Regions from separate parts of the Streptomyces sp. NPDC050546 genome, predicted to be linked through region 2. Evidence: riboswitches for the same ligand, from Rfam matches in the RefSeq annotation. Region 2 holds a riboswitch; the other holds the start of a gene.
The links. A riboswitch is a leader RNA that binds a small molecule or an ion and turns the genes downstream of it on or off. The one in region 2 is predicted to bind thiamine pyrophosphate.

Region 1: linked by a shared signal. The riboswitch ahead of thiC (phosphomethylpyrimidine synthase ThiC) and the one ahead of thiO (glycine oxidase ThiO) in region 2 are both predicted to bind thiamine pyrophosphate.

The regions. Positions count from the first base shown of each region.
Region 1 is NZ_JBITGX010000009.1:313,683-317,952, reverse strand. It holds gene thiC (phosphomethylpyrimidine synthase ThiC) at 1-1,386, opposite strand, end outside; TPP riboswitch at 1,379-1,568, opposite strand; gene ACIBK5_RS23970 (YibE/F family protein) at 1,641-3,302, shown strand; gene ACIBK5_RS23965 (SsgA family sporulation/cell division regulator) at 3,404-3,838, opposite strand; gene ACIBK5_RS23960 (IclR family transcriptional regulator) at 3,937-4,270, opposite strand, start outside.
Region 2 is NZ_JBITGX010000006.1:430,281-434,550, reverse strand. It holds gene pknB (Stk1 family PASTA domain-containing Ser/Thr kinase) at 1-352, opposite strand, end outside; gene ACIBK5_RS18010 (thiazole synthase) at 570-1,367, opposite strand; gene thiS (sulfur carrier protein ThiS) at 1,370-1,570, opposite strand; gene thiO (glycine oxidase ThiO) at 1,567-2,736, opposite strand; TPP riboswitch at 2,734-2,845, opposite strand; gene ACIBK5_RS17995 (hypothetical protein) at 2,898-3,248, shown strand; gene ACIBK5_RS17990 (NAD(P)/FAD-dependent oxidoreductase) at 3,281-4,270, shown strand, end outside.

The DNA.
Region 1 (4,270 bases), on a different contig from region 2:
CTCCTTGGGCGTGACGTAGCACAGCATCGCCGTGCCCCACCAAGCGATCATCGCGGCGCCGATGCCGGAGGTGATGTGGTCGTACGCCGGCGCGACGTCCGTGGTCAGCGGGCCGAGCGTATAGAACGGAGCTTCATCGCAGATCTCCTGCTGAAGGTCGATGTTCTCCTTGATCTTGTGCATCGGGACATGGCCCGGGCCTTCGATCATGGTCTGTACGTTGAAACGCTTGGCGATCCGGTTGAGTTCCCCGAGCGTCCTCAACTCCGCGAACTGTGCCTCGTCGTTGGCGTCCGCGATGGAGCCGGGCCGCAGGCCGTCGCCGAGCGAGTAGGTGACGTCGTACGCGGCGAGGATCTCGCAGAGTTCCTCGAAGTGCTCGTACAGGAACGACTCCTGGTGGTGCGCGAGGCACCAGGCGGCCATGATCGAGCCGCCGCGGGAGACGATGCCGGTCTTGCGGTTGGCCGTCAGCGGCACATAGGCCAGGCGCACGCCCGCGTGGACCGTCATGTAGTCCACGCCCTGCTCGGCCTGTTCGATGACCGTGTCCTTGTAGACCTCCCAGGTCAGATCCTCGGCCCTGCCGTCGACCTTCTCCAGGGCCTGGTAGAGCGGCACGGTGCCGATGGGGACGGGGGAGTTGCGCAGCACCCACTCACGCGTGGTGTGGATGTTGCGGCCGGTGGAGAGGTCCATGACCGTGTCGGCGCCCCAGCGGGTCGCCCAGGTCATCTTCTCGACCTCCTCCTCGATGGAGGACGTCACCGCCGAGTTGCCGATGTTGGCGTTGACCTTCACCAGGAACCTCTTGCCGATGATCATCGGCTCGATCTCCGGGTGGTTGACGTTGGCCGGCAGCACGGCCCGGCCCGCGGCGATCTCGTCGCGGACCACCTCGGGCGAGACGTTCTCCCGGATGGCCACGTACTCCATCTCGGGCGTGATCTCGCCGCGGCGGGCGTACGCGAGCTGCGTGACCGCCTTCCCGTCCCGGCTGCGTCGCGGCTGGCGCGGGCGGCCGGGGAAGACGGCGTCGAGGTTGCGGAGGCCGCCGCGGGGCGAGGTGTGCTTGATGCCGTCGTCCTCGGGACGGACGGGGCGGCCCGCGTACTCCTCGGTGTCGCCGCGGGAGATGATCCAGTTCTCGCGCAGCGGCGGCAGGCCCCTGCGGACGTCGGTGTCGATGAGTGGATCGGTGTACGGGCCCGAGGTGTCGTACAGCGTGACGTCCTGCCCGTTGGTGAGATGCACCTGACGGACCGGCACGCGCAGGTCGGGGCGGGTGCCCTCGACGTACGCCTTGTGCCAGCCGATGGACTTCCCGGCCTCCTCGGACTGTGCGTCCTGAACGGAGGCAGGCGTGCGTGCGTCCTTGTCGGTCATGAGACCTACTCCCTACGCCGGCATTACCCGGTAACAGGTTCGGCGGTCGACGCAGCGGTTTCCGTCTGCCGACGTTCCGTGTGAAACATCACTCGACTTCGGTGATGTTTCATGTGAAACATCGCTGGGACGGAGGTCAGCGCCCTCTCAGCCCGGTGCTCCGAGCTCCCGCGTGTACAAAAGGTGCCTCCACGCTAGCGGCAATTCTGGCGCGGTGAACAGAGGGCCCCCCTCGTTCTTGCGATGATCGGTCGGTGACCACGACGCAGCGTCCCCCTTACCCACCGCCCGAGCCGCCTCGCGGATCCGGCGCCGGAAACGGCAACGGCCGGGGAGACGGCCACGATTTTGTCTCCGGGTCCGGGTATGGGCCCGAGGCGGGTTTCGGGCCCGGGGCGGGTTTCGGGCCCGGGTCCGGGGCAGGTGCAGGCGGTGAGCGTGGTTCCGGCTCTGCCGGGGGATACGGGCCGGGCAACGGCCAGGGTGGTGGCTCAGCCGGTGGGCACGGAGACGGTCCGGGCGACGGGCACGGTCCGGGTTCAGGGGGCGGGCACGGGCACGGTTCCGGGACCGGCGGAGGCGACGGCCACGGACATGGCCCCGGTTCCGCGCCAGGTGGCGGACACGGGCACTCGCACAGCCACGGTCCGGCCACACCTGTCTCCATGCATCTGCGCAAGATCATCGCGGCGATCCTGATCCCGTTCGGCGCGGCCGTGCTGATCGGTCTCGTCGTGCTGTGGCCGGGCGGCGCCCCGTCCCACGAGCGCACCGGCGTCGGCTTCGACCGGCAGACCGAACAAGCCTCGGTCACCAAGGTCGTGGAGATCAGCTGCAAGGAGGCCGGCGCCTCGGGGGTCCCGCCGACGGGCGACACCTCCACCGCCGAGGGCTCCTCCGCGGCGCAGCAGGAGAAGGGCACCTGCAAGCGGGCGACGATCCGGGTCGACAGCGGCAAGGACAAGGGCCGCACCTTCACCGAGATCATCCAGCCGGACCAGTCCCGCCAGCTGCACGAGGGCCAGAAGGTCGTGGTCGCCTACGAGCCCTCAGCGCCGAAGGACCTGCAGTACTCGGTCACCGACGTCAACCGCCGTCTGCCCTTGGCCCTGCTGGCCGGCATCTTCGCGGTCGCCGTCGTGGTCGTCGGGCGGCTGCGGGGGGTCATGGCCCTCATCGCGCTGGCCATGAGCTTCCTGGTGCTGAACTTCTTCATCCTGCCCGCGATTCTGCAGGGCTCGAACCCGTTGGTCGTGGCGGTGGTGGGCTCGAGCGCCATCATGCTCATCGCCCTGTACCTTTGTCATGGTTTGTCCGCACGGACCTCCGTGGCGGTGCTCGGCACCCTCGTCTCCCTGTTGCTGATCGGCATCCTCGGCTCGGTGTTCATCGACTGGGCCGCACTCACTGGCAACACGGACGACAACACCGGTCTGATCCACGGCCTCTACCCGACGATCGACATGAGCGGTCTGCTGCTCGCCGGCATCATCATCGGCTCGCTCGGTGTACTCGACGACGTGACGGTCACGCAGACCTCGGCGGTCTGGGAGCTGCACGAGGCAAATCCGTCGATGGGCTGGCGCGGGCTGTACCGCGCGGGCATCCGGATCGGCCGCGACCACATCGCCTCCGTCGTCAACACGCTCGTCCTCGCCTACGCGGGTGCCGCCCTGCCGCTGCTGCTGCTGTTCTCCATCGCGCAGAGCGGTGTGGGGACGGTCGCCAACAGCGAGCTGGTCGCCGAGGAGATCGTGCGCACGCTGGTCGGTTCGATCGGCCTGGTCGCCTCGGTGCCGGTCACCACCGTTCTGGCCGCGCTCGTGGTCTCGGCCGACCGCACCGGGGAGGAGCGCGCCGTGGAAGCCGCGGCGGCCCCGGCACGCGGGGGGAGGGGCCGGCGGCGTAAGCGCTGACGTCTCTGAGCCAGACGTCCCAGCGCCCCTCCGCCGAAGCGTTCGCACCGCTCGGCGGCATCCGGTGAAGCGTTACTCCACCATGCCGCCGGAGGGGTGTCTCACCCGGCGCCCTGTTCCGCCAGGATGCGGTCCAGCGCCTCGTCGAGGTGGGCGTCGAAGTCGGCGAGCGAACCTTCCTGGCCCAGCGGCACCAGCTTGTCGGTGCGGTCGAGGAAGGCGACGAGCGGTGCCGTGGAAGACCGGAACAGCGCCTGGTCGCTGCCCACCTGAAGCCGGATCAGCACCTCGCCCAGCGTGTCCGGTTCGACGGGAGCGACCCGCACATCGCCCTCGCCGCACGGTCGGCCGACGCCGTCGATCAGCAGCTCCCGGCCGAAAGCCCACGTCACCGGTGCGTCACCGGGCAGGTGGAACGTCAGCCGGACGGCATAGGGATCACTGGTCTCATAGCGCAGCTCCACCGGAATGCGGAAGGAGAGCTCCTCGGACACGAGAAAGCTCATCATGACCTCTGCTTGTACGGACTCGCGCATCGATAACCCCGTCATTCGCCGTGACTGGCCGGGAACGAACCTCTGACACTTGGTGGAATCTTGCTGAACGTACACAGCAGATCACAAGGAGTGAGTTTTCACATACTGATAGAGAGCGCCAGCGACCCGAGTCGCCGCCCGATCTCACTCTGCAACTGCCGGGCCGCGGGCAGCAGCCGGTCCTCCTGGTGGGCGGGCATCGAGATGGCCATCGTCGCGGCCGTGGTACCGAGGGTGAGTGGAATCGCCGCGCAGACCGCGCCCAGGGCGTACTCCTGACGCTCGGTCACCGGTTCCATCCGCCGCATCCGCTCCAGACGCCGGAGCAAGCTGTGGTTGTCCCGCACCGTGTACGGCGTGAGGGGCTGCACCGGGTAGCGGTCGAGGTGGTCGCGGCGGGCCTCCCCGTCCAGCTGGGACAGCAGGCACTGC
Region 2 (4,270 bases):
CGGCGCGCGGCTGCAGGGCCCCGCGCTCGCGCAGCACGTCCCGCAGGGTGCAGCCCGCGACGTACTCCATGGCGAGATACACGTAGGAGCCGTCGGTGCCCTGGTCGAAGACCTGCACCACGTTCGGATGGGCCAGTCGGGCGACGGACTTCGCCTCACGGATGAACCGCTCGACGAACGAGCCGTCGACGGCGAGCGAGGGGTGCATCACCTTGAGCGCGAGAACGCGGTCCAGCCGGGTGTCCACAGCCCGGTAGACCGTCGCCATCCCGCCGACGGCGATCCGCGCGTCGATGCGATACCGGCCGTCGAGCACCTGCCCGACCAAGGGGTCCTGAAGGGTCGTGTCCACGCAGGCGAGTGTACGAGCCACGACCGACACCCCGCCGCCCCGTCCGTTCCCCGGTGCGGGACTGCAGCCGACCTGTGACGTGTATCCCCCCTGGCTGCGGGCATGCGCACCGCCTCAGCTGCGGGCATGCGTGCCGCTAGGGGCGGCACGGGTGGGCGCAGCGGCACCCCGCTACGCCGGGCTGCGCACCCACCCGCCCCCAGCACACACGCCCGGCTCACTGAAAAGCAGGCCGCTCCGGATCGAGCACAGCCATCCCCTCACCCGGCGAAGACGCCTCCGCGAAATGCCGCCGAGGAATACGCCCGGCCCGATACGCCAACCGCCCCGCTTCCACCCCGTTCCTCATGGCGGCAGCCATCAGCACCGGCTCCTGCGCCCGCGTCACCGCCGAGGCGAGCATCACACCCGCACACCCCAGCTCCATCGCCAGCGCCGCGTCCGACGCCGTACCGGCACCGGCGTCCAGAATCACCGGCACCCCCGCCCGCTCGACGATCAACTGGAAGTTGTGCGGGTTGCGGATACCGAGCCCGGACCCGATCGGCGACCCCAGCGGCATGATCGCCGCGCAGCCCACGTCCTCCAGCCTCCGCGCCAGCACCGGGTCGTCGTTGGTGTACGGCAGCACCGTGAACCCGTCGTCGACCAGCGTCTCGGCCGCCTCCAGCGTCTCGATCGGATCCGGCAGCAGCGTGCGCTCGTCGGCGATGACCTCCAGCTTGACCAGGTCGGTGCCGAGGGCCTCGCGTGCCAGACGGGCCGTGAGGACGGCCTCTCCGGCGGTGAAACAGCCCGCCGTGTTGGGCAGCACCCGGATGCCGAGCCGGTCCAGGACGGAGAGCACCGAGCCGTGCACCGAGGGATTCACCCGGCGCATCGCGACCGTCGTCAGCTCCGTCCCCGAGGCGACCAGCGAACGCTCCAGCACGTCGAGGCTGGGCGCCCCGCCCGTACCCATGATCAGGCGGGACGTGAAGGACGTACCACCGAGGACAAACGGATCGTCGGCCATGGTCAGCCTCCTTGGACGGCGGTGAGGACTTCCACACGGTCTCCCTCGGCGAGGGACGTGGCCGGCCACTGCGCGCGCGGGACGACGGTCTCGTTGAGGGCGGCGGCCACTCCGGAGGGCGAGGCGGTGAGCGAACTCACGACGGTGTCGAGAGCCGTGCCGGGCCGGACGTCCCGGGGCTCGCCGTTGACGGAGATGTTCATACGGGCTGCTCCGTGAGTGCGGTGGCGGTACTGAAGCGCTTCGGGGTGAAGGGGCGGGCCTCCTCGGGGAGTTCGCCCGCCGTCAGGGCGTGTGCCAGGGCGTCGCCGGTCACCGGGGTGAGCAGGACACCGTTGCGGTAGTGCCCGGTGGCCAGCAGCAGTCCCTCCAGACCGGTCGGGCCGAGCAGCGGCGCGTTGTCGGGGGAGCCGGGCCGCAGTCCGGCCCGGGTCTCCGTGAACGGCAGCTCGGTGATGCCCGGGACCAGCTCGTGCGCGTCGCGCAGCAGCTCGTACACGCCGCCCGCGGTCACGGTGGTGTCCCAGCCCGTCTCCTCGCTGGTCGCCCCGATGACCAGCTCGCCGCTCTCGCGCGGCACCAGATAGACATGGCTGCCGCGCACGACCGCGCGTACGGTCCGGCTCAGGAAGGGGCCGTGCCGCCCCGGCATGGTCAGCCGTACGACCTGCCCCTTCACCGGTCGCACGGGAGGCAGCACGTCCTCGGGGACGCCCGTGAGCCGTCCGCTGAGGCTGCCCCCGGCCAGCACCACCTGCCCGGCGTCCAGCGCGGTCCCGTCGGCCGTGACGACGCCCGCGGCCCGGTCCCGTACGACGGTGAGGCGCTCCGCCCACGCCCGGTGGAAGACCACACCCGCCCGCTCGCACGCCGTCACCAGCGCCCCGGACAGTCGCCGCGGGTCGATCTGGTGGTCGCCGTCGACCCGCAGCCCGCCGCGCACGCCCGGCGCGAGCATCGGCTCCAGGCGGCGGCACTCCCGCCCCGACAGCCACTGCGACTCCAGGCCGGACTGCTGCTGCAGGGCGTGCAGTTCGCGCAGATGGGCCCGGTCGTCGGCGTCCAGGGCGACGGCGAGCGTGCCGCAGCGGCGGTAGCCGAGGTCGTGGCCCGTGAGGTCGGTGAGCTCGGCCGCGAAGTCCGGGTAGCGCCGGGCGGAGGCGAGGTTCAGGCCGAGCAGGGTCTGCTCGCCGTAGTGCAGTTCCGTGACGGCGGCGAGCATGCCGGCCGCCACCTGTGCGGCCCCGCCGCCCGGCTCGGGGTCCACCACGGCCGTGGCGAGCCCGCGTTGTGCGGCCCGCCACGCGGTGACCAGGCCGATGATGCCGCCCCCGATGACGAGGACGTCTGACGTTGGCGTACGCGACATGGGCGTCCAGCCCCTCCCTTCGCCGGCATGACCCGGATCAGGTTCGTACGGTCGGAGGCCGCCAGCCTCCCTCTCAGCCCGGTGCGTCCGGGCTCCCGCGAGTGCTCTACGTTGGCCACCCTAGCCCGATGCCGTATGTCGCAGTAAGGGAGCCTCCGTCCATGGCCCGATCCCTCGACGGTCTTCTCCTCGCCCCGGTCGCCGACCAGGCCCCTGGCCAGGTGGGGACCCGCACCCGGTTCACGTACCACGAGAGGGACGGCGAGATCTGGGCCGAGTACACGGGCGGCGACGTCGTACGCGGCCACCTCGTGGGTACCCGGGAGGGTGACCGGCTGGACTTCCGGTACGTACAGCTCAAGCAGGACGGAACCACCTCCTCGGGGCACTGTGTGTCGACGGTCGTGGAGCTTCCCGACGGGCGGGTGCGGCTGGAGGAGACGTGGGAGTGGGAGTCGCAGCAGGGCAGTGGGACGAGCGTTGTGGAGCAGGTCACTGCGCATGAGCACTGACTGACAAAACGTCAGGTGTCTATGGTGATCAGGTGAGCGAGCAGACGCAGGAACCAGGTCCGTCAGCGCCGCGGCGCGTGGTCGTGGCGGGTGCGGGCATGGCCGGTGTGCAGACCGCGGTCGCCCTGCGGGAGCAGGGTTTCACCGGCACCGTGATCCTCATCGGCGCCGAGCCCCACCAGCCGTACGACCGGCCCCCGTTGTCCAAGGCCGTCCTGCTCGGCAAGGCCGAGGGCTCCGCCTTCGACCTCGACTTCGAGGCCCTCGGCATCGAGCTGCGACTCGGCTGCGAGGTGCTGGGCCTGCGCCCCGGCGATCACGAGCTGGACACCGAGGACGGGCCCGTGCCGTACGACGCCCTCGTCGTCGCGACCGGCGCCGAACCGGTCCGGCTGCCCGGCTCGGAGGGCGTGCCGGGTGTGCATCTGCTGCGCACCCTGGACGACGCCGAGCGGCTGCGGCCCGTGCTGGCCCGCAAGCACGACATCGTGGTCGTCGGCGCGGGCTGGATCGGCGCGGAGTTCGCCACCGCAGCGCGCGAGGCGGGCTGCGCGGTGACCGTCGTGGAGGCCGCCGAACGGCCGCTCGCCGGGGCGCTGCCCGCCGAGGTCGCGGCCCCGATGGCCGGCTGGTACGCCGACGCGGGTGCGGTGCTGCGCACGCACGCGCGCGTGGAGCGCGTCGAGCCCGGGGCGGTGCTGCTCGACGACGGCACGCGGCTGCCGGCGGGCGCGGTCGTGGTCGGCATCGGCGCCCGCCCCGCCACGGCGTGGCTGGCCGGCTCCGCAGTGGAGCTAGGTGCCCAGGGCGAGATCGTGTGCGACCAGCACCTGCTTACGTCGGTGCCGGACGTGTACGCGGTCGGCGACTGCGCATCCTTCCCCTCGGGGCGGTACGGCGAGCGCCTGCTGGTGCACCACTGGGACAACGCCCTCCAGGGGCCGCGCACGGTGGCCCTGAACATCGTCGGCCGGGCCTCGGGGGAGACCCCGGCGGTGTACGACCCCGTGCCGTACTTCTGG